2 regions of the Bradyrhizobium symbiodeficiens genome follow, and region 2 is predicted to be linked to the other one. Evidence: riboswitches for the same ligand, from Rfam matches in the RefSeq annotation. Region 2 holds a riboswitch; the other holds the start of a gene.
What was found. A riboswitch is a leader RNA that binds a small molecule or an ion and turns the genes downstream of it on or off. The one in region 2 is predicted to bind glycine.
Positions count from the first base shown of each region.

Region 1: it holds a riboswitch for glycine, as region 2 does, so the genes downstream of both, gcvT (glycine cleavage system aminomethyltransferase GcvT) here and CIT39_RS22255 (D-amino acid dehydrogenase) in region 2, are expected to answer to the same signal.

Region 1 covers NZ_CP029427.2:4,873,535-4,889,138, reverse strand. The annotation lists gene CIT39_RS23065 (HdeA family protein) at 1-80, shown strand, start outside; gene CIT39_RS23060 (PaaI family thioesterase) at 173-637, opposite strand; gene CIT39_RS23055 (hypothetical protein) at 999-1,295, shown strand; gene CIT39_RS23050 (hypothetical protein) at 1,403-1,657, shown strand; gene CIT39_RS23045 (DUF6894 family protein) at 1,670-1,903, opposite strand; gene CIT39_RS23040 (hypothetical protein) at 2,069-2,266, opposite strand; gene CIT39_RS23035 (DUF2798 domain-containing protein) at 2,619-2,876, shown strand; gene CIT39_RS23030 (hypothetical protein) at 3,518-3,685, opposite strand; gene CIT39_RS23025 (hypothetical protein) at 3,840-4,040, opposite strand; gene recA (recombinase RecA) at 6,124-7,212, shown strand; gene CIT39_RS23015 (hypothetical protein) at 7,340-7,690, shown strand; gene gcvP (aminomethyl-transferring glycine dehydrogenase) at 7,793-10,660, opposite strand; gene gcvH (glycine cleavage system protein GcvH) at 10,678-11,046, opposite strand; gene gcvT (glycine cleavage system aminomethyltransferase GcvT) at 11,056-12,204, opposite strand; glycine riboswitch at 12,367-12,457, opposite strand; gene alaS (alanine--tRNA ligase) at 12,681-15,362, shown strand; gene CIT39_RS22990 (cyclic nucleotide-gated ion channel) at 15,369-15,604, shown strand, end outside.
Region 2 covers NZ_CP029427.2:4,720,332-4,735,935, forward strand. The annotation lists gene asnB (asparagine synthase (glutamine-hydrolyzing)) at 1-1,599, shown strand, start outside; gene CIT39_RS22230 (class I SAM-dependent methyltransferase) at 1,611-2,414, shown strand; gene CIT39_RS22235 (hypothetical protein) at 2,378-3,718, opposite strand; gene CIT39_RS22240 (multidrug effflux MFS transporter) at 4,031-5,281, shown strand; gene CIT39_RS22245 (ABC transporter substrate-binding protein) at 5,561-7,171, opposite strand; gene CIT39_RS22250 (M20/M25/M40 family metallo-hydrolase) at 7,441-8,571, shown strand; glycine riboswitch at 8,666-8,769, shown strand; glycine riboswitch at 8,773-8,886, shown strand; gene CIT39_RS22255 (D-amino acid dehydrogenase) at 8,955-10,256, shown strand; gene CIT39_RS22260 (ABC transporter permease) at 10,422-11,363, shown strand; gene CIT39_RS22265 (ABC transporter permease) at 11,385-12,275, shown strand; gene CIT39_RS22270 (ABC transporter ATP-binding protein) at 12,287-13,936, shown strand; gene CIT39_RS22275 (M81 family metallopeptidase) at 14,192-15,604, shown strand, end outside.

The DNA.
Region 1 (15,604 bases), 150 kb from region 2:
CCAAGAAGTTCGGTGCCTATTGCGGAAAGAACCCGACCGCCAGCATCGTCACCGCGGCCGACGAAGTGCTGGGCAAGTAATGAAGCGTGCGGACCGAAGCGCGGATGCAATCGCGCTTCGGTCTTTGCCGCGGTGCGCTTTGCGCTCACGCGGCTCGTCTTTGAAATGCTGCTCAGCCCGGCAACATTGCGAACGCGCTCGATACCATCGCGACCGGCTTGTTGTCGGCGGCCGAGAGCAGCGTGACGCGGCCAAAGCTCATGGTGCGCCCGAGCCGTACGACGCGGGCGTCAGCAATCACGTCCGATGAGGACACTGCGCGCATGAAATGCGTGGTCTGGTCGACCGTGGTCATGGGGCGGTAGCCGCGATTGGCCGCCAGGATCGCGATCACCATCGCGGTGTCGGCGAGCGCCATCAGGGCCTGGCCGCAGACAATGCCGCCATTCCGGCACAACCGCTCCGAAAACGGCATGCGCAGCAGTGCGCCCGGCTGCCAGTCCGGCGCATCCGCCGGCTGCGCGTGCTCGAGGCGCTCGACGGTGAGGTCGAGATCCTGGACCCAGGGGGCAAAAACCTCGGCGAGGATGCGTCTGGCGTCGGGGAGGCCGAATTCGGCGTCTGGCTGCATTTGCATTGCTGTCGCGTTCTCCTGCATTGCCGGATGTTTCGAGCATTGTGCGCATCGGCGCGGCAAAGTCACCCGGTCTGGCGCCGGGCCGGTCGGCTTGAAAATGCCTGACTTGGCCCGATATGATGCCTTGCTTGGGTGTGGGTGGATGATATTGCGTCGGTGTGTCCTCGTCTTTGGTATGGCAGCGCTCGGCCTCGCGCTGAGCGGGTGCACCAAGTGTGGTCCGATCTGGGACGACTGGCTGCATGCGCCGAAATCGTGCAGATCGGACCGGCTCTAGCGGGCCTCGACAGGCCTCTGCGGCCGCGACTGGGATGGCGAGGTGCGGACGATTCGCGCCTCATGGATGATCAAGGAGTGGATGATGAAGCTTTTCCGTTTGGCCGCGGTGCTGGTCGTGCTGGCCGGACCGACCTACGCGCAAATGCCGCAGCTCAATTTGCTGCAGGACGGTCCGAGCAAGACTCCCGAGGAGAAGGCCGCGGAAGCCGAGCGTGAAAAGGCCTACAAGGAAACGCTGAAGAAGATTCCGGACACCAAGGCGTCCAACGATCCCTGGGGCGGCATGCGCGCCGATCCGCCGAAGCAGCCGGCGGCGCCGAAGGCCTCGGCCGCCACCAGCGCGCCGAAGAAGACCAAAAGCGGGACGGCCGCCAACTGACCGAACTCCGTTCGGGAGGCGGCAATGGCGCTTCTCGGATGGGACTCCTCTTCGTCAGGCCCAGGCCCTACATTGTGCTGAGCGTAGCGCGTAGAGGAGGGCAGGACATGGCCGACCGTCCGCGGGATCTCGCCGAGCGGATGGCGCGCCGGCGCAACATCGCCGGCAAGCCGGGCCAGACGGTCCGCGACGGCTATCTGCGCGAGACCTTCACGCTGCCGCGCGCGGCGGCGCGGGAAAGGGCGCAGGCTTTCTTCGCCCGCTACCCCAAGGCCGGCTACATGAGTGCGGTAGAGACTTGGCGCGAGTTGCCCGGCGGCGACATCGAATTCACCATGCGGCGGCTGCCCAGCGCGGACTGATCTCGATACCTGCTAGTCGAGGGTTTCGGCAACGATGCGAATCCGGAACACGGGCTCCTTGGCCTCGTCCAGCAGCTCCATGTGCCATTCGGAATTTTCCTGGAGCTTGCGGGCAATGCCGGCGGTCATGTCGGCGCAGACATTGGTCATCTCTTTCCAGGCCGAATTGCGATCGGCAAACTCCGTCGCCTGGTCCGCGCAGCCCGAGTAACTTCCATTCCGGATTCGAAAGAAATACAGCGGCATGGCTGGCACCGATGGCACGCGTGATGGCCTCGCCTCGGGCCATGAACGCGCGCAGTGCAATCCCAAACCACCGTCAGATCAATTCCGGGCGGCTACGGATGATGTTCCACCGCAGCTCCCAGCCGTGGCGCTGCCGGTGCACAAGGCGCCATCCGACGCCGACCGTCATCCGCCCGCTTCAGGCTGTCCGGCCGCTCGCTTCAGCTCCCGGTCGATCCGCAGCTGCACGCGCCGGATCGCCAACAGATCGATCTTCGTCTCGGTCTTGCCGGACTTGACCTGCTCGCCAATGCGGAACTGCCACTGCCAGATTCCAGGAATCGCCGTCTTGGCGACGGTGAACTCGATGCCCCTGTGATTCATGGTGACCTCCCCACGATTCACTTCCATGACTGCAAACATGTTGGGCGTCACAATATTCCGGACACAAGCAAATTTTGGCGGTAAGCCCCGGATAGTTCGGGGATATCTCGAAAGCGCGCGGACGCCGAAACAAGCGAAGCCTCGTCCGAAACACGCCGCACTGCCTGAAGGTGCCGGATTACGGAACGCTCCGTGGTTCTCCGACCATGAACAGAGTTCCTGGCCTGCACCCGGCTGCATGGGGGCGCCGATCGAACAGGCCGCAGGGCCGCGCCGGGGATGACCGATTCCCTGCAAGCGCGGCATGTGCCTTGCTTGGCCTGATCACGGCAACCAGCAACATGGGCCCGTCATGCTCGGCATTCCCCGCCGCTACAGTCATTTCATCTTCGGCATCATCCAGTCCGGACTGACCTCGCTGGTCGCGTCGGGGATTGCGAGCCTGCCCGCAGGCGATGCGATGGGCTTCGTCGGGCACTGGATGGTTTCGTGGCTGATGGCATGGGCCGCGATGCTGCCGATCGTGCTGCTGGCGGCGCCCGCGATCCGCGCCTTCTCGCTGCTCCTGACGCGGGAGGAGAGGGAGCCGCGAACCGCCCGGCAGGCGTGAAAAAGCCCCGCCCGACGAGAGCCAGGCGGGGCCGAGAGTTATTGGAGGCTGAGGTGCTGGGCTGCAACACCATAGCAGCATCACCCTAGCCGGCCCCGCTTACGGCAGCCTGACAGGCGGCAGATTTCCGGGCCCTCCGCCGAGGCCGCAGACTGGCCCCGCACCCGTCCCAATTTCGTCATCGGCCCGCACGACTGCGGACACACCCGTCGGCAAGATTCCACGCCGTTCGGCGCCGCCATGGGGGAAACGTGGCACGCCAGGGGTGGCATCATGGATAACGTAGAGCGGTCATTCGCCGCCGCGACAGCGGCTGGCTTCGTCGTGCTGGTGATCGGCCTCGTGCTGCTGGCGCTGCTTTAGGTGGCGCGGGGGCGGCCAGCCGTGCCCTGCGATGATGGGGCGCGGAGCATGCCGCATTGTCAAAACTAAAAAACTGAAAAACAACCCCATGCACAGTAGGCGGCATGGAAATTTCGTTGTTGTCTCAGTGTCTTAATCGTGGTGCTGAAGTGCCGCTAAAGCAACTCTGGCAAGCGCTAGAGCGTTTTCGAGCGAAGCGGACACCGGTTCGCGTGAAGGAAACGCGTCAAAACGAGAATCTGGAGCTTCGGTTCTGATTCAATCAAACCGAAAATGCTCTAGTGGATCTTGATGTCGTTCAGGGGAAGCTGGAGCTCGGCGGCGCGCTCTTCGCGGTCCTTCTTGCGGAACTCGTTTTCCTGGCGCTCGAACTTCATCATCTCCCGATGCGCCGCCTCCAGCAGGGGATTGCGCCTGGTCGTATCGCGGTGCGTGTTTTCCGTCATGATCGAGTCCCCGGAGTTGCGGTCTCATCCTGGAGAAGGCCCAGCACCGCGAAAAGGTTCGGTGCCGCAGGATTACGGAATTCTGACGGCGGCCGGGCCATGCGTCTTTGATGCGCGTCAGCTTCGGTCGGGAAACGACGTTGCCGCAGCCTTGCTATTTCGGCGGTTGCAGTCCGGGGGATTTGGCCCAGTCTTGCAGGTGATTGGCGACGTCGGCCTGGCGGGCCTTCTTGAGCAGGGCATCCCGCTCGGGCCCGGGCGGAAGCTTCGAAGCCTGTTGCTGGACCTGCTTCACCCATGCGGAAAGCCGGTCTTGAAGGGTCAGCTGCTGCTTGTAACGTCGCCGCTTGAACATGGCATGCTCCTTTCCGTGCGAGGAAGGCCGGAGCGCAATCGGCGTTCTCATCACCGATAGTCGCCACGCTTCGGGCGGTGATGGCTCATTTGGGACAATCGACGGATCGGTGTCTGTGCACTTGTGCGCACAACAGGAACCGGTCAGCCGCGGACAGTCCATCAACGGAGGCAGGCGCCTCAAAAGGGATGATCATTCACACGCCGGCGCATCTGGTGACAGAATTGGCGAGTCGATTCCGGAGCTTGGCGCCCCGTAGGAATCCGGTCGCACGGGACACCGCCGGGATCCTGGATCCGAGCTCATCCTGGCCGCCGCCACACGCGTCTGAATGAAAGAGGCCGCCGGCTGGCGCGGCCTCAATTCATCTTGCGACGGAGCTTCCTGAGGAGTTCGCGCTGGTCCTCGATGCATGCTCGCGCAAATTCGGTCGGCGCGTGAATCTGTCCTAAGTAGGACACTCATTTCGGGAAATCAGGACACTAGGTTCCGGTAAAGGAACACCGTGTTATTCCGGATTCCTCAACCTTGTGGATAGAGTCAGGATTGCTCTTGCCGGGGCTGCTATTTCATTCCGAATAAATTTTCCGGCAAGGGGTCGCGCGAATGCGACCCTTTCTTGATTCCACATTCGCGGAGGGGAATTAGGACACTCGGCGCTTAGGTGCCAACCAACGATCCCACCGATGACGGGCATGGAGCCGGATGGGCGGGGCGGCTGGAAAGTGAAGGGGCAATGAAAGAGGCCGCCCACTGAGGCGGCCTTTGTGGAGGTTTGCCTTTCCCGTCGCGACAGTTGCGATATGGAACGGCCCTCGACGCCGGCACCGTGTAGGCGCGCCATTCGGCATAAGTAAAACCATACTTCTTCATGCAAGCCAGAGAGCTTGCGGCGTATTATTCGGCGGCTCGGCGTTGGCGACAGAGCACGAGGCCGCCCAAGCGGCTACTGCGCCGCGGTCGTAACGGTGGAACCCGGATCGCCAAGCTTGGACCACTGCGATTTTCAAACCAGGCGACTGAGGTCGGAAACAGGCCAGCACCAGAATTCCGGGTACAGGCCGAAATAGGCCACTCGATTTCCAAACTGAGCCACCAAACGAGGACGCCACCAAGCTAATAATGCTCAGTGGCGCTACGCTGGAACTGGAAATTGCAATCCTCCAGTGGAGATTGGTCAGGGCGAGGCTGGATTAGGTTCAGGGGCCACACAGGATTTCAAGGCAGGCCAGTCACTCCGCGATCGACTTGCCGGGTGACTGGTGCCGGATCGGCCTATTGATTGCTAACGCCCCCGGAGCTTGGCAGCGAAGAGCCCGTGAGAGGCAGATCTGCAAGAGGCCGCCCACAGACGCGGCCCTTATCGTAGGTTAGGGCGACAGCTAGGAAATTTGGCGATGTTCTGGCAGTTGTGAGAATCGCAATGATCAGCAGCCAGCGCCGCGCCCGCGAAGAGGCGAGAGAAGCCTTGGACAAGACTAGGCGGAAAACGGAGCTACTTAGGTCCGTTGTCGATCAGACGCGGGAGCATATCAACGCAAGTCGTCGGCTTCTTGCGCAGGCGCCACCTCAAATTCGGCCACTCCCGAAATAGCCTTTACTGTTTGCTCACCTCGGAGCTCGCAGACCCGGTGATGAAAGCCACTGGTCGACCTGTATGGCTGTTTCAGTCTGGCGCGCTTTCCGGATCATGGCATCCCGAAGGGGGCCGTGGGGAAGCTTGTGCGCCTCGTCTTTCAGTCGGTTGGCCTCGAGTACAAGCCGATCAACTAGCGAAAGCTCAGGCCGGTGGGATTTGGTGCGCGTCATGATGCTCTCCGTGTAGGAGGCGGGAGCGCGATACTCTCAGTCACCGATAGATGCCGATGGTGGGGCGGTGATGGAACCACAGTACGCGCTATGCCTGCAGCAAGCGAGGAATTCCGCTATGCAAAACAGGCCACTCACAAACAGGCCAGCGTTTGAATCCGTAAAAGAACATATTGCGAACATAGAACAGATAGGGTACATTGCCTCTATCGACGAGCCGCCTCGCCAATCGTTTGTCCCTCTAGCGAATCCTCGCCATAAGGAGCACGACCCAATGTCCACCACTGCCCTGCGTATCGTCGAAGGATCTTCCATGGACAAGAGTAAAGCTCTGGCCGCCGCGCTCTCCCAGATCGAGCGTCAGTTCGGCAAGGGTTCGGTGATGAGGCTCGGCAAGAACGACCGCTCGATGGACGTCGAGGCGGTCTCTTCCGGGTCCCTCGGGCTCGACATCGCGCTCGGCATCGGCGGCCTGCCCAAGGGGCGCGTCGTGGAAATCTACGGGCCGGAATCCTCGGGCAAGACCACGCTGGCGCTGCATACGGTGGCCGAAGCGCAGAAAAAGGGCGGCATCTGCGCCTTCATCGACGCCGAGCATGCGCTCGACCCGGTCTATGCACGCAAGCTGGGCGTCAACATCGACGAGCTCCTGATCTCGCAGCCCGATACCGGCGAGCAGGCGCTGGAGATTTGCGACACGCTGGTGCGGTCGGGGGCGGTCGATGTTCTGGTGGTCGATTCGGTCGCGGCCCTGGTGCCGAAGGCCGAGCTCGAGGGCGAGATGGGCGATGCGCTGCCGGGCCTTCAAGCGCGGTTGATGAGCCAGGCGCTGCGCAAGCTGACGGCCTCGATCAACAAGTCCAACACCATGGTGATCTTCATCAATCAGATCCGCATGAAGATCGGTGTGATGTACGGCTCGCCGGAAACCACCACCGGCGGCAACGCGCTGAAGTTCTACGCCTCGGTCCGCCTCGACATCCGCCGCATCGGCGCGATCAAGGAGCGCGACGAAGTGGTCGGCAACACCACCCGCGTCAAGGTGGTGAAGAACAAGCTGGCGCCGCCCTTCAAGCAGGTCGAGTTCGACATCATGTACGGCGAGGGCGTCTCCAAGATGGGCGAGATCCTCGACCTCGGCGTCAAGGCCGGCATCGTCGAGAAATCAGGCGCATGGTTCTCCTATGACAGCCAGCGCCTCGGCCAGGGCCGCGAGAACTCGAAAGCGTTCCTGAAGGCCAATCCCGACATCACCGCCAAGATCGAGACCTCGATCCGCCAGAACTCCGGCCTGATCGCCGAGCAGATTCTCGCCGGCACGCCGGAGCGCGACGCCGACGGCGAGGAGCCGGCGGAGGAGTAAGTTCTAAATCGTAGAGTTTTTCGCGAGGAGCGGGCGCTGAGGACGTTGAGTTGCCGACGTCGTCGGCGCCCGTTTCGTTTTTGTGATACAAGATATATCCGGATCAGTTGGTGAGACTGGGATCGCCGTGAGTTGGAATCAATCCGAGGTCATTGCTGCTCGCCAAATCATTATTGGGACGGCGAAAGGAATACTTTCCGGAAGCGTGTCTCCGGTGGAAGGTGCCAGGGCAATTGCGAGGAGCAGCTTCAAGGCCCGCCTTGAAGACGATCCCGATATTTTGCCTTTTGTCGGAATTGCCTCGGAGACCGAATCCTTGCCGCTGGGACGCGAAAGAGCGCACTGGCAGGCGCAGGCGCTAGCTGATCTCCAGGGCAAGATCGATAAATCCCAAGCCTGGGCACTCACGGTCGCGAGTACCCATTGCCAGAGCCTTGTGACCCGGTCGGGATGCCTGATGCGTTGGCCTGACGGCTAGATTGTAGGATGGGTAGAGCGCAGCGAAATCCGCCGCTTTTCTGTCGCCGGAAGGGAACGCAGTGATGGGTTTCGCTGCGCTCTACCCATCCTACGTCGCGTCCTACTCCGCGGCTTCCGCGTAATCGCTCACCGGCGGGCAGGAGCACACCAAATTGCGGTCGCCGTAGACGTTGTCGACGCGGCCGACCGGGCTCCAGTATTTGTCGGTGCGCGAGCTGCCGGCGGGGAAGCAGCCTTCGGCGCGGGTGTAGGCCCGCTTCCAATCATCGTCCGCGATGTCGTGCACCGTATGCGGGGCGTGGCGCAGCGGTGACGCTTCGATCTTGAAGCGGCCGGCCTCGACCTCGGCGATCTCCTTGCGGATCGCGACCATGGCGTCGCAGAAGCGATCAAGCTCGGCCTTCGATTCCGATTCGGTCGGTTCGATCATCAGCGTGCCCGGCACCGGGAAGCTCATGGTCGGCGCGTGGAAGCCGTAGTCGATCAGGCGCTTGGCGATGTCGTCGACGGTGACGCCGGACGTGGGCTTCAGCGGCCGGGGATCGACGATGCACTCATGGGCGACGCGGCCCTTCTCGTTCTTGTAGAGCACCGGGAAGTGCGGATCGAGGCGTGCTGCGATGTAGTTGGCGTTGAGGATCGCGATCTCCGTGGCGCGCTTCAGGCCTTCGCCGCCCATCATCAGGATATAGATGTAGGAGATGGTCAGGATCGATGCCGAGCCGAACGGGGCGGCCGAGACCGGGCCGACCGGTGCGTCAGCCTTTGTCGCGGGATGACCGGGCAGGAACGGCGCCAGATGTGCCTTGACGCCGATCGGGCCCATGCCGGGGCCGCCGCCGCCATGCGGGATGCAGAAGGTCTTGTGCAGATTGAGATGGCTGACATCGGCGCCGTAATCGCCGGGCCTGCTCAGGCCGACTTGCGCATTGAGGTTGGCGCCGTCCAGATACACCTGGCCGCCATGGCCGTGCACGATGTCGCAGATCTCGCGGATGTGCTCCTCGAACACGCCGTGGGTCGAGGGATAGGTGATCATGACCGCGGCGAGGTCGTTGGAATGCTTCTCGGCCTTGGCGCGGAGATCATTGACGTCGACGTCGCCGTTCTTCTCGCAGGCGACCACCACCACGTCCATGCCGACCATCGCGGCCGAGGCCGGGTTGGTGCCGTGGGCGGAGGAGGGGATCAGGCAGATCTTGCGGTGCGTCTCGCCGCGCGCGGCATGGTAGCCGCGGATGGCCAAAAGCCCGGCATATTCGCCCTGCGCGCCCGAATTCGGCTGCAGCGAGATCGCGTCATAGCCGGTGATGTCGCACAGCCATTTTTCCAGCCGCGCGAACAGCGCGTGATAGCCGGCCGCCTGCTCGCGCGGGACGAACGGATGCAGCGTCGCAAACTCCGGCCAGGTCAGCGGCATCATCTCGGTGGTCGCGTTCAGCTTCATGGTGCACGAGCCGAGCGGAATCATCGCGCGGTCGAGCGCGAGGTCGCGGTCGCTGAGCTTGCGCATGTAGCGCAGCATCTCGGTCTCCGAGCGATGCGCGTGGAACACGGGATGGCTCAGGAACGCGGTGGTGCGCTTCAAATCGTCCGGCAGCGCCTCGCGCGTCTCCGCGTCGACCTCGGCGTAAGCAAGCGTGCCGCCGAAGGCACGCCAGACTGCTTCGACCGTCGCTGACGTCGTGGTCTCGTCGAGCGCGATGCGCAGATTCGTCACGCCCACACCGAGATTGATCTTCTCAGCTGCTGCGCGGGCGACGATCTCGGCGCGCTTGGCGCCTGCATCGACGCTGATTGTGTCGAAGAAGTTCTCGCTATCAAGCGCAAAGCCGAGCTTGCGCAGGCCGCTCGCCAGCACGGCGGCGCGGCGATGCACATTGCGCGCGATCTGCGTCAGGCCTTCGGGGCCGTGATAGACAGCGTACATCGAGGCGATCACGGCGAGCAGCACCTGCGCGGTGCAGATGTTCGACGTCGCCTTCTCGCGGCGGATGTGCTGCTCGCGGGTCTGCAGCGCGAGCCGGTAGGCAGGCGCACCGCGCGAGTCCACAGACAGGCCAACGATGCGGCCGGGCAGCGAGCGCTTCAGCGCATCGCGCACCGCCATATAGGCCGCGTGCGGTCCGCCATAACCCATCGGCACGCCAAAACGCTGCGCCGAGCCGATCGCAATGTCGGCGCCGAGCTCGCCGGGCGAGGCGAGCAGCGTCAGGGCCAGCAGGTCGGCCGCGACGATCGCGAGCGCGCCCTTGGCCTTAAGTGTCGCGATCGCGGGCCGGAGGTCGCGCACCGCGCCGGAAGAACCGGGATATTGCAGCAGCGCGCCGAGCACGTCGGCCTTGTCGAGATCGGTGAGGGGATCGCCGACGATCAGGGTCCAGCCGAGCGGCTCGGCGCGGGTGCGCATCACGGCCAGCGTCTGCGGATGCACGTCCTTGTCGACGAAGAAGGCTTGCGCCTTGACCTGCGAGTGCCGCTCGGCGAGCGCCATCGCTTCCGCTGCGGCGGTGGCCTCGTCGAGCAGCGAGGCGTTGGCGACGTCGAGCCCGGTGAGGTCGCAGATCATGGTCTGGAAGTTGAGCAGTGCCTCCAGCCGGCCCTGGCTGATCTCGGGCTGATAGGGCGTGTAGGCCGTGTACCAGGCCGGGTTCTCCAGGATGTTGCGCTGGATCACCGCGGGCAGGATCGTGCCGGAATAGCCTTGGCCGATCAGCGAGGTGAAGACCTGATTCTGCGCAGCGAGTTCGGCCATATGCGCGATCGCCTCGGTCTCGCTCAAGGGCTTGCCGAGATCGAGCGGGGTGGCCTGCCGGATCGAGGCCGGCAGCGTCTCCGCCATCAGGGTGTCGACGCTTTTCGCGCCGACGGTTTCGAGCATGGCGGTGACGTCGCGCGCCGACGGGCCGATATGGCGGCGAACGAAACTGGCGGCGGTGTCGCCGTTGGTCTTGCGGTGCGCGGTCATCGCTTGCTCCATCGTCCTTAAGCCGTATGCGTCTTGTACGCGGCTTCATCCATGAGGCCGCCGAGCTCGCTCCTGTCGGCCATCTTGATCTTGAAGAACCAGGCCTTGCCTTGCGCGTCCGAGTTCACCAGCGCCGGCTCGGCCACGAGCTCGGCATTGGTTTCGAGCACTTCGCCGGTTACAGGCGCGTAGACGTCGGAGGCGGCCTTGACCGATTCGACGACGGCGGCGGCTTCCGCCTTCTTCAGGGTGCGGCCGACCTTGGGCAATTCGACGAACACGACGTCGCCGAGCTGCGACTGCGCGTAGTCGGTGATCCCGACGGTGGCGACGTCACCGTCGATAGCGAGCCATTCATGGTCGGAGGTGTACAGCGTGGTGGTCATTGTCGATCCTCAGCGTTTGTAGGTGTTCTTGACGAAAGGCATGGCCGCGACCTGCACGGCCAAGCGCTGGCCGCGCACTTCGGCGAACAGGTTTGTGCCGAGCGCGCTTTGGCTCGTGGGCACATAACCCATCGCGACCGGCGCATTCAGGCTCGGGCCGAAACCGCCCGAGGTGACTTGTCCGATCGGCTCGCCGCCCGCGCCGTCGGCGAACAGCAGCGCGCCCTCGCGGACCGGCGCGCGTCCCTGGGCGAGCAGGCCGACACGGCGGCGGGCCGCGCCGTGATCGAAATGAGCGAGGATTTTTTCGGCACCGGGAAAGCCGCCGGCGCGCGCGCCGCCGCTGCGGCGGGACTTCTGCACCGACCATTCCAGCGCGGCCTCGACCGGCGTGGTCGCGGTGTCGATGTCGTGGCCGTAGAGGCAGAGCCCAGCCTCCAGCCGCAGGCTGTCACGGGCGCCCAGGCCGATCGGCAGCACGTCCGGATTGTCCAGCAGCGTTTTGGCGAGACGCTCGGCATCGGCCGCCGGAACCGAGATTTCAAAACCGTCCTCGCCGGTATAGCCGGAGCGCGAGACGAAGCAGTCGATGCCGGCAACCTTGCGCGGGCCGGAATCCATGAACTTCATGGCGGGCGCCTCTGCACACAATTTCGCCAGCGCGGCCTCGGCCTTCGGCCCCTGTAGCGCGATCAGCGCGCGATCTGCGAGCGGCTCGATGACGCAGTCGCTGGAGAGATTCGCGCGCAGATGGGCCTCGTCCGCTTCCTTGCAAGCGGCGTTGACGACCAGAAAGAGGTGATCGCCGAAATTGGCGACCATGAGATCGTCGAGAATTCCGCCGTCTTCATTGGTGAACTGGGCGTAGCGCTGCCGCCCCGGCGCGATCGCGACGATATCCTGCGGCACCAGCCGTTCCAGCGCGCGGGCGGCGTCCTCGACCCTGCCGGATTTCGGCCGGAGCGCGATCTGGCCCATATGGGAGACGTCGAACAGGCCGGCGGAGGCCCGGGTATGGAGGTGCTCCTTCAGCACGCCCGCGGGGTACTGCACGGGCATGTCATAGCCCGCGAACGGCACCATCTTGCCGCCCAGGGAGACATGAAGCCCATGAAGGGGCGTACGTTTCAAGGAATCTTGGTCGTCGCGCGCTAGCATCACAGGGGCCCTCGGCGGTTCCCCCGGGAGGATTCCCTGAGGACACCAGTCGAAGCCCCATCTGTCGCTGTGCCTGAGAGTATTATCCCGTCGGCGGGAGCCATCCGGGCAAACCTTCCTTAAAAGGTATTTGCCCGTCGGCGCCTCTTTCCAGATGCTGTCAAAGCCACGCGGTCCTTTTGCCTGAGAGTTTCCGGGGCGGTTGCTCCTTCGGCGCCGGCTGCCTAAAGCCGGTCTCTCCCGACGTGGCCGTACGATACAGATGGGTAAAGACCACAGCGGGGCCAAGCCTGTCAACGCGTCCGCGCGTCCTATCCAACGGGATTGAGCGCCTGCGGCAACCCTCTGATCTCCTTGCACAGTTTCTGGACAGCGCAGCTGGCCTTGTCTAAAAGCGCTTTGGCCCGCAGATATCAGCCTCAACGTTACGGTTTGGATGGCGAGAAGCGGGTCCAGGCACACCCGATTGGATGAACATGAGCGGCGTCAACGAGATCAGGTCGACCTTTCTGAACTTCTTTGCCGAGAACGGCCACGAGATCGTGTCGTCCTCGCCATTGGTGCCGCGCAACGACCCGACATTGATGTTCACCAATGCCGGCATGGTGCAGTTCAAGAACGTCTTCACCGGCGTCGAGAAGCGGCCCTATCAGCGCGCCACCACGTCGCAGAAATGCGTTCGCGCCGGCGGCAAGCACAACGACCTCGACAATGTCGGCTACACCGCGCGCCATCTCACCTTCTTCGAGATGCTCGGCAACTTCTCGTTCGGCGACTATTTCAAGGAGCGCGCGATCGAGCTGGCCTGGAAGCTGATCACCAAGGAATACGGGCTGAAGAAGGACAAGCTGCTCGTCACCGTCTATCACACCGACGACGAGGCGGCCGGCCTCTGGAAGAAGATCGCCGGCTTCTCCGAGGATCGCATCATCCGCATCCCGACCTCGGACAATTTCTGGGCGATGGGCGACACCGGTCCGTGCGGCCCGTGCTCGGAGATCTTCATCGACCGCGGCGATCACATCTGGGGCGGCCCGCCAGGCTCAACGGAAGAGGACGGCGACCGCTTTCTCGAATTCTGGAATCTCGTGTTCATGCAATACGAGCAGGTGACGAAGGAGGAGCGCGTGGATCTGCCGCGTCCCTCGATCGACACCGGCATGGGGCTGGAGCGCATGGCCAGCATCATGCAGGGCGTCGACAGCGTGTTCGAGACCGATCTGTTCCGTCATTTGATCGACGCGACATCGTCGGCGCTAGGCCACGGGCCGAACGAGCAGACCGTCGCCTCGTTCCGCGTCATCGCCGACCATCTGCGTTCCTCGGCCTTCCTGGTCGCGGACGGCGTGCTGCCCTCGAACGAGGGCCGCGGTTACGTGCTGCGCCGGATCATGCGCCGAGCGATGCGCCATGCGCAGCTGCTGGGTGCGAAGGAGCCGCTGATGCATCGCCTGGTCTGGGCGCTGGTGCGCGAGATGGGCCAGGCCTATCCCGATTTGATGCGCGCGGAAAACTTGATCGAGGAAACGCTGCGGCTGGAAGAGACCCGCTTCCGCAAGACGCTGACCCGCGGCCTTGCCATCCTCGACGAGAAGAGCGCGTCCTTGAAGAAGGGCGACATGTTCGACGGCGACGTCGCCTTCACGCTTTACGACACCTATGGTTTTCCGTTGGACCTGACGCAGGACGCGCTGAAGTCGCGCGGCATCAGCGTCGACCAGGCCTCGTTCACCGACGCGATGGAGCGCCAGAAGGCCAAGGCGCGCGAGTCCTGGAAGGGCTCGGGCGAAGCCGCCTCTGAAGCGATCTGGTTTCCGCTGCGCGAAAAGCTGGGCGCGACCGAATTCCTGGGCTACGAGACCGAGAGCGCCGAAGGCGTGGTGACCGCGCTGGTGAAGGACGGCAAGGAAGCCACGAGCCTCAAGGCCGGCGAGACCGGCGCGATCGTGCTGAACCAGACGCCGTTCTACGCGGAATCGGGCGGCCAGGTCGGAGACACAGGCGTGCTCACGGGCGAGGGCGGCATCAAGTTCCGCGTCACCGACACGCAGAAGAAGCTCGGCGATTTCTTCGTTCACGTTGGCAAGGTCGAGAGCGGCGAGCTGAAGCTCGGCACAGCGCTCCAGCTCGAGGTCGATCATTCCAGGCGCTTCTCGATCCGCGCGCATCACTCGGCAACGCATCTCATCCACGAGGCGCTGCGCCAGGTGCTCGGCGACCACATCGCCCAGCGCGGCTCGATGGTCGCGCCGGACCGCCTGCGTTTCGACTTCGTGCATCCGAAGCCGATCACGGCGGCGGAGCTGGCCCGCGTCGAGGACATCGCCAACGACGTGGTGCTTGAGAATGACGAGGTCACGACGCGCGTGATGGGCGTTGACGAGGCCCGCGAAGCCGGGGCGCGCGCGCTGTTCGGCGAGAAATATGGCGACGAGGTTCGCGTCGTCTCGATGGGCAGGACCGCGCGCGAGCGCGGCACCAACGCGCTCGGCTGGTCGGTCGAGCTCTGCGGCGGCACGCATGTCAAGCGCACCGGCGATATCGGCCTGATCACGCTCACCGGCGAGAGCGCGGTTGCTTCGGGCGTGCGCCGCATCGAGGCGCTGACCGGCAATTACGCGCGCAGGCACGCCAACGAGACCATGGCGCTGGCCAAGACCGCGGCGAACGAGCTGCGCACCTCGATCGACGACGTCCCCGCGCGCATCACCGCGCTGATGGACGAGCGCAAGAAGCTCGAACGCGAGCTCTCCGACGCCCGCAAGAAGCTGGCGATGGGCGGCGGTGCGTCCGCCGGCAGCAATGGTGCAGCCGCGGCCGTGCGTGAGGTCGGCGACGTCAAGCTGATGGCGCGCGCGGTCGAGGGCATCGAGATGAAGGATCTCAAGAGCCTCGCCGACGACGGCAAGAAGCAGATCGGCTCCGGCGTCGTCGCGATCGTCGGCGTCACCGAGGACGGCAAGGCCGGCGTGGTGGTCGGCGTCACCGCCGACCTCACCGCGCGCTTCAACGCCGTGAACCTGGTCAAGATCGCTTCCGAAGCGCTCGGCGGCAAGGGCGGCGGCGGCCGGCCCGACATGGCGCAGGCCGGCGGCCCCGATGGAGCCAAGGCAACCGAGGCGCTGGCGGCGATCGAAAAAGCGATGGCAGGCGCGTAAATCGCCATGCGCCCCGTTCCGCGAGGACGTGGCTTGCGCGATCCCAATGTGAGGGATCGCCTCTATGAATTGCTGGAGCACGATCCGCTGGCCTATTCGGCCGGGTCGCGCTTCATCCAGATCATCATCGGCGTCATCGTGCTCAATGTGGCCGCGATGGTCCTCGCCTCGGTGCCGGAGCTGGACGCGCAGTTCGGCACGCTGTTCGCAGCCATCACCACCCTGTCCGTGATCGTGTTCGC
Region 2 (15,604 bases):
ATCCCTTACGCTTATCTCGCCTGGGGCGAGGCGATGTTCGAACGCCTGGAGGGCTTTTTCGCGATCGGCCTGTGGGACCGGCAGGAGCGCCGCCTGATCCTGGCGCGCGACGGCATCGGGATCAAGCCGCTGTATTATTCCGAAAGCAGCAGCCGCGTCCTGTTCGCAAGCGAGATCAAGGGACTTACGGCGAGCGGTGACGTCGCCGCGCGGATCGATCCGGTGGCCCTGCACACCTATCTCGCAGCGGGCCATCCGGGAACGCAACAGAGCCTGTACCAGGACATCAAGCAGCTCCCGCCCGGCACGATGATCGGATTTACCGAGCGCGAGCGGACCGAGCGGCGGTTCTGGCGGCCGGTGCGCGCGCCCGTGATCCGCGACCTCGACGAAGCCGTTGTCCGGCTGCAATCGACGATCGAGACGGTGGTGAAGAGCCAGATGGTGAGCGACGTGCCGCTCGCCGTGCTGCAGAGCGGCGGCATCGACAGTTCGCTGATCAGCCTCACGCTCGGCCGGCTCGGCCTGAAGCCGCCGCTGTTCACGGCCGGCTTCACCGAGAAAAGCCATGATGAAACCGCGGTGGCGCAGCAGATCGCGACCGCCGCCGGCCTGTCGCTCAACGTCATCGACGGGGAAGCGGGCGAGGATGCCGAGGCTGCGCTGCGGGCGGTGGTCTATCATTTCGACGGCCAATGCGCCGACACGGGCGCGCTCGGCTTTTATCATCTGGCGGGTGCAGTCCGCCGGCATTCCACCGTGGTCCTGTCCGGCGACGGCGGCGACGAATTCTTCGCCGGATATGAAACCTATGCCGCGACCATGATGGCTGAGCGCGCGCGCCAATTCGTTCCGCGCAGCCTTGCCGGCCTGACCGGACGCCTCGCCTATGCCTCGGTACGCGGCAACGAGAAGCGGCTTCCGGCGGCGGCGCAACTCGCCCGCTTCGCATTCGGGCTCAGCGAAGCCGGCAACAGCCCTCATCTGCAATGGCGGCGGCTGGTTCCCCGCTTTCTCGCCGAGAAGATCTATGACAACGGGATGGCCGATCTTGCATCGGCCGACCCGTTCGCGGAATACGCCGGATATTATTCGGAGCCGCATGACAACGTGCTGGATCGGGCGCTGATCGCCGACCAGCGCTTCCATCTGCAAAGCGTCCTCACCAAAGTCGATGCCATGAGCATGGCGCACGGTCTGGAAGTGCGCGTGCCGATCCTCGACCGACGGGTCATGGACCTCGCCGGCAGCCTCGACGTCTCGCTGCTCAATCCCTGGCCCAAGGGCGCGCCGAAATATGTGTTGCGCAAACTCGCCGAGCGCCTGGGCATGCCGGGTGAGGCCGCATGGTCGCGCAAGCGCGGCTTCAACGTGCCGATCGCCCAACTGATGCGACGCGGCGGGCTGCGGCCGATCTGCGACCGGGTGCTCGGCCGCGAGGCTGATGTTTTTGCGCCCCTCCTGAAACCGGAGGCGATCCGGCTGCTGTGGAATGCGCATCGCGAGGCCAGGAGCGACAATGCGTTCGCGCTGTGGCCGATCCTGACGCTGGGCATCTGGTTGACGGGGCTTGCCACCCCCTCGGCGCGCCGAGCGTAGTGAGCGGGCGCATGCCGGACCTGAAGGACCAGACGATCAGCGATTTCGGCGAGCAATGGACCGCGTTCCGCGAGAACCCCGGCTATTACGGCTCGGCGGACCTGCTTGCCGATCTGTTCGGTCCGTTGCTTTCGCTCGACGAGGTCAAGGGCAAGCGGATCGCCGACATCGGGAGCGGCACTGGGCGCATCGTCAACATGCTGCTCGATGCCGGAGCGGATCGCGTCGTCGCGGTCGAACCCTCCGATGCCATGCTGGTCCTGAAGGACAACACGGTGGCGCGCGCGGAGCGCATCGACTATCTGCAGGTGCCCGGCGACCGGTTGCCGCCCGATCTCAGGCTCGACTATGTGGTTTCGATGGGTGTGCTGCATCACGTCCCCGAACCGGCGCCGGTGGTTCGTGCGGCCTACGATGCGTTGCGCCCCGGCGGACGCTGCATCGTCTGGCTCTACGGCCACGAAGGCAACGAGACCTATCTGTCGCTAGCGATCCCGCTGCGCAAGCTCACCGTCCTGCTGCCGCACCGGCTGCTGGTGGTGCTGTCGCATGGTCTGGAATGGATCCTGACGGCCTATATCGGGCTGTGCCGTATATTGCCGCTACCGATGCGGTCCTACATGCGTTCGGTGCTGGCGAAGTTTCCGCGCAGCGTTCGCCGCTTGACCATCTACGACCAGCTCAATCCCGCCTACGCGAAATACTACACACGCGCCGAAGCGGAGGCGCTGCTGTCGGATGGCGGATTCGGGGATGTGAGGCTCTACCACCGCCACGGCTATAGCTGGACCGTGTCCGGCACCCGGCCCGCTTGACCGGCGTCGAGCAGCAGCACCCAGAACAACATCAGTGCGCTGACGAGCAGGATGAAACTGTCGTCCAGGGAGGTCCCCACGATCGAGATCAACGAGGGCATCAGGAGACCGACGGTGAGCGCGGCGGCGAGCGCCATGGCCGAAAGATCGACCAGCAGGATCGCGGCATAGAGCGCGAGCTCGAAGAAGGCATATTCCTTGAGGCGCGGCGAGCTGAGATAGAGCGCAAACATCGCCAGCACCGTGATGCGCATCGCCACGCGGGGGTGATCCATCAGCCAGCGATCCAGCCGCCCGGGAAGCGAACCTCCTTCGTGCGCCGGCCGCTTCCCGATCAAGCGCAGGACGGACAGGGCGAATGGTCCGAGCACCAGCGCGGTCGCGGCGACTGCATAGGTTGCGAAGATCGCCGGCTTGCTATCGATCAGGCCCACATGGCCCATCAGATCCCGCGCCAGCAGCAGCAGTGACGGATTGCTCTCGAACAGTTCGACGAGGTGCTGGTCGGGAATCTTTCCGGCCATCGCAAGCTGCCAACTCGCGAACAGATCGGGGTAGGCCAGCCACGATATCAGGATCGGCAAGGCGAAGCTGAACACAGCCATCGCGATCAGCGTCAGCTTGCGTCCGCGCGGCAGCGGCAGGAAGTACAGCGCGGCCAGCACTGGAAGGAACACCAACTTGAACGACATCACGAGGCCGAGCAGCGCGGCGCCGGCGAGGCGCGACGGAAAGCTGCGGTCCTCCGTCGACCCGGACGCAGGCAGAGAAAGCAGGAGCCTCAGCGCGATCGCGGTCAGCACGCCGCTCAGGATCGCGAAATTGCCCGACGCCTGCACCCATTCGAAACCGACGAAGGCGCCGAGCGTGCAGAGCACCCTGAGCCCGACGTCGCGAGCGCCCGGGCGCTTTCGGCCATGCTCCCGGAAACCAAGACCTGGCAAGAGGAGGCCGCAGAGCACGGCGAGGACAGGAAAGATAGCTTTGTGATGAGCGACCAGAATGCCGCCCGCGCAGAAAGGACGAAAGGCCTCCAGCGTCACCGGCAGATAGGGGTAAGAGAGCTTGGTGCCCTTCAGGTTCTTGACGAAGTAGGGATCGAGCCCGCCGGCATAGGCATCCACCGCCGCGCAATTGACGCGGGTGTCCCAGCCATATCTCACATCGAGCACGGCGTCGTTGGCGAGATTGCCAAGCACCAAGAGCGCGGTCAGTGCGATCAGGCAGGCAAGCCAGATGTTTCGCCTCGAAGCCGTGTCGGCCGAGGGCTCCAACCATCGTGCTGTACCGGTGACATCAGACACAATCGGATACCTTGTCTGGTCTGCTTCTCGCGGCGCCAGCGGCGCCTCGTCGATCGGCCGCCACAGTGGACAGGAGGCGTTTCCGTTTCATCCCGCGCGGCCGACCTGCCCCGCCGGCCGCCGATCTTTAGGGAGGGATGGTGAATCACTGGTTTCCGGGCCTGAGCCGAATCCGCGGGTCGGCTCGCGCGGGGTCGGTCTCCTCACCAATTCTTGTCCGCCCCTCCTCCGCCTGCCAGCCATCCCGAAACATGGGTTGTGCAACGCAGCATGAGCGATGGATAAAGTCGCTCAATTTCAGAGGTGAGCTTCTTGTCTGACGTCAATGCCGACGATTGGGTGTCCTCGGGACACCGTCCGATGAGGTTTCCGGAATTCGTCATCGTGATCGCGTCCATCATGGCGCTGAACCCGCTTGCGATGGACATGATGCTGCCGGCACTGCCCAATATCGGAGCAGCCTTCAAGATTCCCGTTGCGAACCATCTCCAGCTGGTGCTGTCGACCTTCCTGATCGGCTTCGGCGCCGGCCAGTTCGTCATGGGTCCGCTGTCCGACCGCTTTGGCCGCCGGCCGGTGCTGCTCGGCGGCATGGCTGTCTATGCGGTGGCGAGCGTGCTGGCGGTCGCGGCACCCTCGTTCGAGACGCTGCTGCTGGCGCGCGCGCTGCAGGGCCTCGGCACCGCGGCGACACGCGTGATCGCGACCTCGATCGTGCGCGACTGCTATGCCGGCCGCCGCATGGCGAGCGTGATGTCGCTTGCCATGATGGTGTTCATCGCGGTGCCCGTGATCGCCCCCTCGTTCGGACAGGCGGTGCTGCTGGTGACGGCGTGGCGCGGCATCTTCGTGGTGCTGATGCTGTACGGCCTGCTCGCGCTCGCATGGAGCGTGTGGCGGCTGCCGGAAACCCTTCCCGAGTCGGAACGCCGGTCGCTGGCGCCCGCCGACGTCCTCGCCGCTTTCCGCCAGACCGTGACCAATCGCCAGACCATCGGCTATGCGATCGCCGCCGGCAGCGTCATGGGGGCGCTGTTTGCCTACGTGTTCTCGGCGCAGCAGGTGTTCACCGGCATCTATCATCTCGGCCATTATTTCCCGCTTGCCTTTGCGGCGGTCGCAGCCGGCGTTGCCATCGCCGGCTTCCTCAATTCGCGGCTGGTCGGGCGGCTCGGCATGCGCGCGATCTCGCACGGCGCGCTGACGCTCTATGCCGTCATCGCCAGCGTCATGCTGGTCACCGAAATCCTGAACGTGCTACCGCTCGCGCTGTTCATGGCACTGTCGGCGCTCATGATGTTCTCGTTCGGCATGATGGTCGCCAATTTCACTGCGCTCGCCATGGAGCCGCAGGGCCACATCGCCGGCACTGCTTCCTCGCTCTACGGCTCGATCACGACGCTGATCGGAATCGTGGTCGGCATGGCGATCGGACAGAGCTTCGACGGCACACTGATGCCGTTCTCGGTCGGCTTCTTCCTGTCGACGATCGCTGCGCTCGCGATCGTGCTGGTGGTGGAGAAGGGACGGCTGTTCAAGCCGCATCATCGCAGCGCCACCTGAGGAACTTGTCGCAGCTCCTGATGTTGTACCGCAGCAATCGAGAGGATGGCGAGATGGAACAAGAGACCAGAGAGGATCGGCCCGGGCGGGAGATCGAACAACCCGCCCGCCGGCGCCCATGGTCCGAAGATCGGCCGGGCAGCAGCCTGCCATTCGCAAGTGAGGGGCTTGAGCAGGTGCGCGGCAGCCACTGCTAGACCAAATCCAGGGATCGCTTCAAAAAAACGGCGCCGCGGTCAGACCCGCGGCGCCGTTCGCATTCACACGCAGGCGTCCGGCCTACTCAGTCTTGTCGATGTTCCAGAAAATCGGCGTCGCCGGGCCGTCGATCACGCCGGTGAGCGACTTCCGCCACGCGCTCGGCGCCTGATACTGGCCGAGCGGGATGTAGATCACCTGGTCGTAGGCTTCTTTCTGTATCTCGGTCGCGATCTTCTTCTGAGCATCGAGTGAGCCAGCGCGGACGAAGTCGTCCTTGAGCTTCTCGATCTTGGCGTCCTCCGCCCAGCCGAACCAGCCGCCCTTCTTGCCCTGGCCGCCAATCGAGAGATTGGAGATCGGGTTGGACACGTCGGCGCTGACCCAGTTGGTGAAGAACATGTTCCAGCCGCCCTCCTTCGGGGGCTTCTGGCTCGCGCGGCGGCTCACCACCGTCTGCCAGTCGGTCGCCTGCAGGTCGACCTTGAAGCCGGCCTCACGCAGCAGCTGGGCCGCCACGATCGGCTGAGCCTTCAGCGTCGTGACGTCGCCCGGCGCCATGATCACGACCGGTGTCCCATCATAACCGGACTCGGCGAGCAGCTTCTTGGCTTCCGCCATGCCGTTGCCCTTGACCAGCGATTCGGAACCGACGTCGGTCGCGAAAGGCGTGTCGCAGATGAAGAAGGCGCCGCAGATCTTGTAGTATTTGGGGTTGCCGATGAGTGCGTCGAGCACGTCCTTCTGGTTCATCGCCAGAAGCGCTGCACGGCGGATCTTCACATTGTCGAACGGCGGATAGAGGAAGTTCATGCGTCCGAGCGTCTGGAAGCCGAACTTGTTCAGCACCTGGACGTTGAGGTCCGGGTTGCCTTCGAGAACCGGAACGAGGTCGAACGACGGGTTCTCGAGGAAGTCGATGTCACCCGATTGCAGCGCGTTCACCGCGGTCTGCGCGTCCGGCATGGTGACCCATTCGACGCGGTCGACCTTCACGACCTTGCCGCCCGCGGTCCAACTCGCCGGCTCCTTACGCGGCACGTAGTCAGTGTTCTTGACGTAGACCGCCTTCACGCCCGGCTGGAATTCCGATGCCACGAACTTGAAGGGGCCCGAGCCGATCTGTTCGGGAATCTGCTTGTCCGGCGGCGTTTCGGCGAGGCGCTTCGGCATCATGAAGGCGACGCGCGACGACGGCTTGCCGATCGAGTCGAGCACCAGGCCGTAAGGCTCCTTCAGCTTCAGCGTAATGGTCTTGGGATCGGTTGCCTCGATGCTGGCGGTGAACTGCATCATCTGCTGGCCCATGCCGTCGACCGCGGCCCAGCGCTTGAGCGAGGCGACGCAGTCTTCCGCCGTCACCGGCGCGCCATCATGCCACTTCAGGCCATCGCGCAGCGTGAAGGTGTAGGTGAGCTTGTCGTCGGAGATCTTCCAGTCCGCCATCTGCGGCTGAATCTTGAAATTCGAATCCGTCGTAATCAGCGTGTCGTAGACCATGTAGCCATGGTCACGCGTGATGTAGGCGGTGGTGAAGATCGGATCGATGATGCGCAGATCCGAATGCATCACCGCGGTGATGGTCTTGCCGGCCGCAAGCACCGGCGAGGCGAACGCCGTTGAAAGCGCGACGACAGACAGCGCGAGTTTGGAGGCGAACGCGCGAGACCCCCGGCGCATGAAGTGCAACATAAAAAGTTTCTCCTGACGTGAAACTGTTCAAAGGCGGGCTATTGATTGAGCATTTGGTTCGTTCTTTGGGCGAACTAACCTCATGCAGCGCCTTTATCTTTCGAGACTTGCAGACCGTGCCGAGCGCGTCAATCCGGTTTCGCTGCAGGCCCAGACGGCAAGCGCACAGGCTCCCAGAAAGATCGGTTTGGCTCTACAACACTCTCCACTCGTCCCGACCGCGGCAATGCAATACGCGTTCCATCTTCCGAAGCTTGAGAGACATTGAGATGAATCCAGCCAATCTTCCTTTCGATTCCGAGACCATGCTCGAAGGTCTGCGCACCTGGGTCGAATGCGAAAGCCCGACCTGGGACGCCGGGGCCGTGAATCGCATGCTCGATATCGCGGCGCGGGATATGGCGATCATGGGTGCGACGATCGAGCGCATCGCGGGCCGGCAGGGCTTCGGCGGCGTGGTCCGCGCGCGCTTTCCCCATCCGAAGCAAGGCGAGCCCGGCATCCTGATCGCCGGACACATGGATACCGTCCATCCGGTCGGCACCATCGAGAAGCTGAAATGGCGGCGCGAGGGCAACAAGTGCTATGGCCCCGGCATTTACGACATGAAGGGCGGCAACTACCTCTCGCTGGAAGCGATCCGGCAACTGGCGCGCGCATCCTTCACCACGCCGCTGCCGATCACGGTGCTGTTCACGCCGGACGAGGAAGTCGGCACGCCCTCGACACGCGACATCATCGAAGCCGAGGCCGCGCGCAACAAATACGTGCTGGTGCCGGAGCCCGGCCGCGCCGACAACGGCGTCACCACCGGACGTTACGCCATCGCACGTTTCAATCTCGAGGCGACCGGCCGGCCGAGCCACGCCGGCGCGACGCTGTCGGCGGGACGCTCGGCCATCCGCGAGATGGCGCGGCAGATTCTCGCCATCGACGCCATGACAACGGAGGACTGCACCTTCTCGGTCGGCGTCGTGCATGGCGGGCAATGGGTCAATTGCGTTGCCACGACCGCCACCGGCGAAGCGCTCTCCATGGCCAAGCGGCAGGCAGATCTCGACCGCGGCGTCGAGCGGATGCTGGCACTGTCGGGCACCAACAATGACGTCGCCTTCAAGGTGACACGCGGCGTGACGCGGCCGGTGTGGGAGCCGGACGCGAGCACGATGGCGCTCTACGAAAAGGCGTGCGCCATCGCCAAGTCGCTCGGCGCCGAGCTGCCGCATGCGAGCTCCCCTGGCGGCTCCGACGGCAACTTCACCGGCGCAATGGGGATCCCTACGCTCGACGGCCTAGGCGTGCGTGGAGCCAATGGCCACACGCTGGAGGAGTATATCGAGGTCGAGAGCCTGGTCGAGCGCGGCCGGCTGATGGCGGGACTACTGGCGACTCTCGCGTGATCGAAGCGCCTTTGCACTGCACAATACCGTGGCAGCCGAGGGCGAAATTTAGCCTTGTCTAAAAATGAGGCGCATCGTACTGCTCGATGGTCCACGCGACGACGCGGGAGAGATCGCAAAGCGGGTTTTGGCCTTCTTTGCGGCGCCGACGGAGCAACCGCCCCGGAAACTCTCAGGCAAAAGGACCGTATCGTCAGGACGATCTGGAGAGAGACGGCATGACGGATCTGGTCGTGACGTCCACCGAAGGGGATAGTCCGGAGCTGACTTCTTGGGGTCGGTGCCGGATCAAGCTCTCAGGTAACCGTGACAGATGGGGCGCCGCCAACGGCCTTTCGGCCAGCGGTTAGCCGTCTTTAACTCACGGGAGCCCCGAACCTATCATGACCCATATCGCGATCATCGGCGCCGGCATCACCGGCGTAACGACTGCCTATGCCCTGCTCGAACGCGGCTACAAGGTGACGGTGCTCGACAAGCACCGTTACGCCGCGATGGAGACCTCGTTCGCCAATGGCGGACAGCTCTCCGCCAGCAATGCCGAAGTGTGGAACAGCGCCGCGACGATCCTGAAAGGCCTGCGCTGGATGTTCCGGCGCGATGCGCCATTGCTGATGAACCCGCGGCCGAACTGGCACAAATATTCGTGGATGAGCGAGTTCGTCGCCAACATCGGCAACTATCGCGCCAACACCATCCAGACGACGCGCCTCGCGATCGAAGCCCGCAAGCTTCTGTTCGAGATCGCGGCACGCGAAGGCATCGAGTTCGATCTCGAACGCCGCGGCATTCTCCACATCTACCACGACAAGAAGGGTTTCGAATCCGGCCTGCGCGTCAACGCGCTGTTGCAGGAGGGAGGCCTCGACCGCCGCCCGGTGACGGCGGAGGAGATCCGCAACATCGAACCGACGCTGCGCAAAGAGTATTACGGCGGCTTCTTCACGCCCTCGGATGCGACCGGAGACATCCACAAATTCACGCGCGGACTTGCCGAGGCCTGCAAGCGTCGTGGCGCGACCTTCGTCCACGAAGCCAACATCGATTCGATCGCCCCAGCCGGCGCTGGCTACGTCATCGGCTGGGCTGATCTTGCGGCAAGCGATGCAGCCGTATCCGCGCGTGGCATGCTGAAGGTGGACGGCGTCGTGGTCTGCGCCGGCGTGGCGAGCCGCCACTTCGCCACTCTGCTCAACGAGCGCGTCAACGTCTATCCGGTGAAGGGCTACTCGATCACCGTGCAGCTCGATACGGCTGCAAGCCGCAACGCGACCCCGACCGTCAGCCTGCTCGACGAGGCCGCCAAGATCGTCACCAGCCGGCTCGGCGCCGACCGCTTCCGCGTGGCCGGCACGGCCGAATTCAACGACTTCAACCGCGACATCCGCGCCGACCGCGTGCAACCACTGGTCGACTGGGTGCGCAGTAACTTCCCCGACGTCGAAACGTCGCGCGTCGTGCCATGGGCCGGATTGCGGCCGATGATGCCGGACATGATGCCGGTGGTGCGCGCGGGCCGGCTGCCGGGCGTGTTCTTCAACACCGGCCATGGCCATCTCGGCTGGACGCTGTCGGCCGCAACCGCGCAGATGATTGCCGCCACCATCGACGGCTGGCGCGGGCTCAACGCACCGTCGACCGTGCCCGCGCTCAGGGGCGAGCACGAGCTACGCCGTGCATCCTGAGTGGTCCCGATCGCACGCAGGGCGGCCCCTTGCTACCGCCCTGCCCTTGGCACACTATTTGCCCCGCAAGGGACGGCTTTTCCGGATGACAGGCGCGCATGATAGATACGACAGATCCGACGGTGGCCTCGCGGCCACCCAAGTTCCGAAGCCGGAGATAGGTGTATGCTAGGTTATCTCATTCGTCGCGTTCTGGCCGCGGTGCCCGTGATGGGCGTCGTCGCGCTGTTCGTGTTTCTGCTGCTGCGGCTGACGCCGGGTGATCCCGCCGCGATCCTCGCCGGCGACAACGCCACCCCGGAGCGGCTGGAGCGCATCCGCACGTCGCTCGGCCTCAACGAGCCCCTGATCGTGCAGTTCATCACCTGGGTGAACAAGCTGCTGCACGGCGATCTCGGGACCTCGCTGATCTCCAACCTGCCCGTCATGAAGATGATCGGCCAGCGCGTCGAGCCCTCGATCTCGATCGCGCTGTCGACCATCATCCTCGCCGTCATCGTCGCCGTTCCCTTAGGCGTGATCGCGGCGTGGAAGCACGGCACCTGGATCGACCGTTTCGTGATGGGGCTGTCGGTGCTCGGCTTCTCGGTGCCCGTGTTCGTGGTCGGCTACATCCTGATCCAGGTGTTCGCGATCGATCTGCGCTGGGTTCCGGTGCAGGGCTTCAAGAGCATCAGCGCCGGTTTCGGGCCGTTCTTCGAGCGCATCATCCTGCCGACCTGCGCGCTCTCCTTCATCTACGTCGCGCTGATCGCGCGCATGACGCGCGCGGCAATGCTGGACGTGCTCGGCGAGGATTACGTCCGCACCGCACGCGCCAAAGGCATCAACGAGGTCGCCGTGATGATGCGGCATGCGCTGCGCAACGCGGCCGTGCCTGTCATTACCGTGATCGGCACCGGTTTTGCGCTCCTGATCTCGGGCGTCGTCGTTACGGAGAGCGTGTTCAACATTCCCGGCATCGGGCGTCTCACCGTGGATGCGGTGCTGGCGCGCGACTATCCGGTGATCCAGGCGATGATCCTGCTGACGTCGCTGATCTATGTCGTCGTCAATCTTCTCATCGACGTCGCCTACACCCTGCTTGATCCCCGGATCCGGTACTGAGGCAAGGATTTAAGGACAAACATGTCGGTCGATACCCTTCCCCAGTCGTCCATTCCGATCACGTCGCCGCTGCGGCCGCGCTTCGGATTCCTGACCTCGACGCCGATCATCGCCATGGCGACGATCCTGCTCACGCTGATCGTGCTGATCTCGATCCTCGCGCCGCTGATCGCGCCGCATGATCCGATCCAGCTCGCGCCGTCGCAGCGATTGAAGCCGGCGTCCGCGCAGTTCCTGCTCGGCACCGATGCCTATGGCCGTGATCTGGCTTCGCGCGTCCTCTATGGCGGCCGCATCTCGCTTCTGATCGGAATCGGCTCGGCGGTCCTCTCGATCGTCATCGGACTCGCGATCGGCCTCGTCTCCGGCTTCTTCAAGCTGGTCGACGCGGTGCTGATGCGGGTCATGGACGGCTTGATGGCGATGCCGAGCATCCTGCTCGCGATCGCCGTGGTCTCACTGTCAGGCGCCAGCATCTGGACGGTGCTGATCGCGATCACCATCCCGGAGATTCCGCGCGTGGCGCGCCTGGTGCGCTCGGTGGTGCTGTCGGCGCGCGAGGAGCCTTATGTGGAAGCGGCGATCTCGGTCGGCTCGTCCTTGCCGAAGATCATGTGGCGGCACCTGATGCCGAACACCATCGCGCCGCTGATCGTCCAGGGCACCTATGTCTGCGCGAGCGCCATCCTCACCGAGGCGATCCTCTCCTTCCTCGGCGCCGGCATCTCGCCGGAAACGCCGACCTGGGGCAACATCATGGCCGAGGGCCGCCAGTACTTCCAGATCAAGCCGTCGCTGATCTTCTGGCCGGGCCTTCTGCTCTCGATCGCCATCCTCAGTATCAACCTGATCGGCGATGCCGCCCGCGACGCCCTCGATCCGCGCATGAAGCAGCGGGAAGGCAAGTTATGACCGATAAAGTGATGACCAACACCATCCTCGACATCAACAACCTCGTGGTCTCCGTCGGCAGGAAGCCGGGCGGGCCAAAGATCATCGACGGCATCTCGATCCAGGTCCGCGAGCGCGAAACGCTGTGCCTGGTCGGCGAAAGCGGCTCGGGCAAGTCGGTGACCTCGCTCACCACCATGGGCCTGTTGCCGAAGGGAACGCTGGTGCCCACCGCCGGCAGCGTCAAGCTGGTCGGCGAGGAGATCCTCACCGCGACCGACCGCCGCCTGCGCCAGCTTCGCGCCACGCAGATGGCGATGATCTTCCAGGAGCCGATGACCGCGCTCAATCCGGTGGTGCCGGTCGGCGGCCAGATCGACGAGGTGCTGCGCGCGCACACCAGTCTCGACGCCAGGGCGCGCAAGAAGCGCATCCTCGAGATGATGGAGCAGGTGCGCCTGCCCCAGGTCGAGCGCATCTTCGCCTCCTATCCGCACCGCCTCTCCGGCGGCCAGCGCCAGCGCATCATGATCGCGATGGCGCTGGTGCTCGAGCCGAAGCTGCTCATTGCCGACGAGCCGACCACAGCGCTGGACGTCACCACGCAGAAGCAGATCCTGACCCTGATCCGCGACCTCCAGCGCGATCACGGCACAGCGGTGCTGTTCATCACCCACGACATGGGCGTGGTGGCCGAGATCGCCGACCGCGTCGCCGTGATGCGTCAGGGCCGGCTGGTCGAGACCGGCCCGCTCGAGACCGTGCTGCGCAATCCGACCATGGAATACACCCGCAATCTGCTCGCGGCGGTGCCGAGCCTGGTGCCGCGGGCGGCGCGCGACGAGAGCCGCGAGCCTGTCGTGCTGGAAGCCAACGAGCTCAGCAAGGTCTACAAGGAGCGCGCGTTCTTCGGCAAAGGCCGCGAGGTCGTTGCCGCCGACAAGGTGACGCTGACGCTGCGCAAGGGCCGCACGCTCGGCATCGTCGGCGAAAGCGGCTCCGGCAAGTCGACGGTGGCGCGCTGCATCGTCCGCCTGATCGATCCGACCTCCGGCGGCGTGCGCCTCGCCGGCCGCGAGATCGCCGACATCTCGCGCCGCCTGCTGCAGCCGCACCGCAAGAAGATCCAGATCGTGTTCCAGGATCCCTACCGCTCGCTCAACCCGCGCGTCACCGTCGGCGAGAGCATCGCCGAAGGTCCGATCAATTACGGCGTCGCGCATGCCGACGCGATGAAACGCGCTCGCGAGCTGCTCGAGCTGGTCGGCCTGCCGGCCGACGCCGTGTCGCGCTATCCGCACCAGTTCTCCGGCGGCCAGCGCCAGCGCATCGCCATCGCCCGTGCGCTCGCGCTCGATCCCGACGTGCTGGTCGCGGACGAAGCCGTCTCGGCGCTCGACGTCTCGGTCCAGGCACAGGTGCTGGAACTCTTCGACGAGATCCAGAATCGGCTCGGCATCGCGATCCTGTTCATCACCCACGATTTGCGCGTTGCCGCCCAGATCTGCGACGAGGTCGTGGTGATGCAGCACGGCCGCGTCGTCGAGCAAGGCCCAGCCGCCGAGGTGCTGACGCATCCGAAAGAGGATTATACAAGGGCTCTGCTGGAAGCAGCACCGGGCCGTGGTTGGGATTTCGCGAACTTTCGGCCGGTGTCGGAAGGTGTGGCGGCGAGCGCCTAAATCTCTCAGTCGTCATTCCGGGGCATCGCGAAGCGATGAGCCCGGAATGCACCGAACTACAGAGTTTGCTGCACCATGGATTCTCGGGTACGCAATTGCGCACCCTAGCTCGCGCCAACTGGCGCACCCCGGAATGACGGCGGAGCAGCATTCCTAAAACGTCTTGACCCTATGCGCGGCGCGAGTGCGTCCCGCCTTGCTCTCTCCGCAAGGCCAAGGCTAACGTCCCCCTCTTTGCTCACCGGACCAGAATTGATGACACGCATCGCCGTCGGCGGCTTCCTGCACGAGACCAACACCTTCGCTCCCACCAAGGCGACCTTCGCCGACTTCCAGCATGGCGGCGGCTGGCCGGCGATGACTGAAGGCGCCGACGTCCTGAAGGTGATGCGCCGCATCAATGTCGGCCTTGCCGGCTTCGTCGACGGCGCAGAGGCCAATGGCTGGGAACTCGTTCCGACGATCGCCTGCGGTGCAAGCCCGTCGGCGCACGTCACCCGGGATGCCTTCGAGCGCATCGTCAAGTTGATGGTCGATGGCATCGCGGCCGCCGGCCCGCTCGATGCGGTCTATCTCGATCTGCACGGCGCCATGGTGACCGAGCATCTCGACGACGGCGAAGGCGAGATCCTGGCGCGCGTGCGCCGCGTCATCGGCAAGGACGTTCCGCTGGTCACCAGCCTCGACCTGCACGCCAACGTCACGCCCGAGATGATGGAACACGCCGACGCGCTGATCGCCTACCGCACCTATCCGCATGTCGACATGGCGGAGACCGGCCGTGCCTCGGCGCGGCATCTCGCTTTGCTGCTGAACACGAAGCAGCGCTTTGCAAAAGCGTTCCGTCAATTGCCGTTCCTGATCCCGATCAGCTGGCAATGCACCAACGACCAGCCGACCAAAGGCATCTACGAAAAGCTCGCCGCCTTGGAGACCGACGCAGTTCCGACGCTGTCTTTCGCACCGGGCTTTCCCGCCGCCGATTTCCGCGACTGCGGCCCGAGCGTGTTCGCCTACGGCAAGACGCAAGAGGACGCCGATCGCGCGGCGGATGCGATCGTCAAGCTGATCGAAAGCCACGAGGACGATTTCGACGGCAAGATCTGGTCGCCCGACGACGGCGTGCGGCACGCCATGGAACTTGCGAAGGGCGCGAGCAAGCCGATCATCATCGCCGACACCCAGGACAATCCCGGCGCCGGCGGCGATTCCGACACCACAGGCATGCTGCGCGCGCTGGTCCGCAACAGAGCGAGTGCGGCGACCGGCGCGATCTACGATCCGGTCTCGGCCAAGGCCGCGCATGACGCCGGCGTCGGTGCCACCGTGACGCTGTCGCTCGGCGGCAAGTCCGGCATTCCCGGCGACGAACCCTATACCGAGACCTTCGTGGTCGAAAACCTCTCCGACGGCCGCTTCATCGCGCCCGGCCCGTACTATGGCGGCCGCGAGATGGAGATGGGCCCCTCAGCTTGCTTGCGCATCGGCGACGTCCGCGTCGTCGTCTCCTCGCACAAGGCGCAACTCGCCGACCAGGCGATGTACCGCTATGTCGGCATCGAGCCGACCGAGCAGAAGATTTTGGTCAACAAGAGCTCTGTGCATTTCCGCGCCGATTTCGAGCCGATCGCGGAGGAGCTGATGATCTGCGCCGCCCCCGGCGCGATG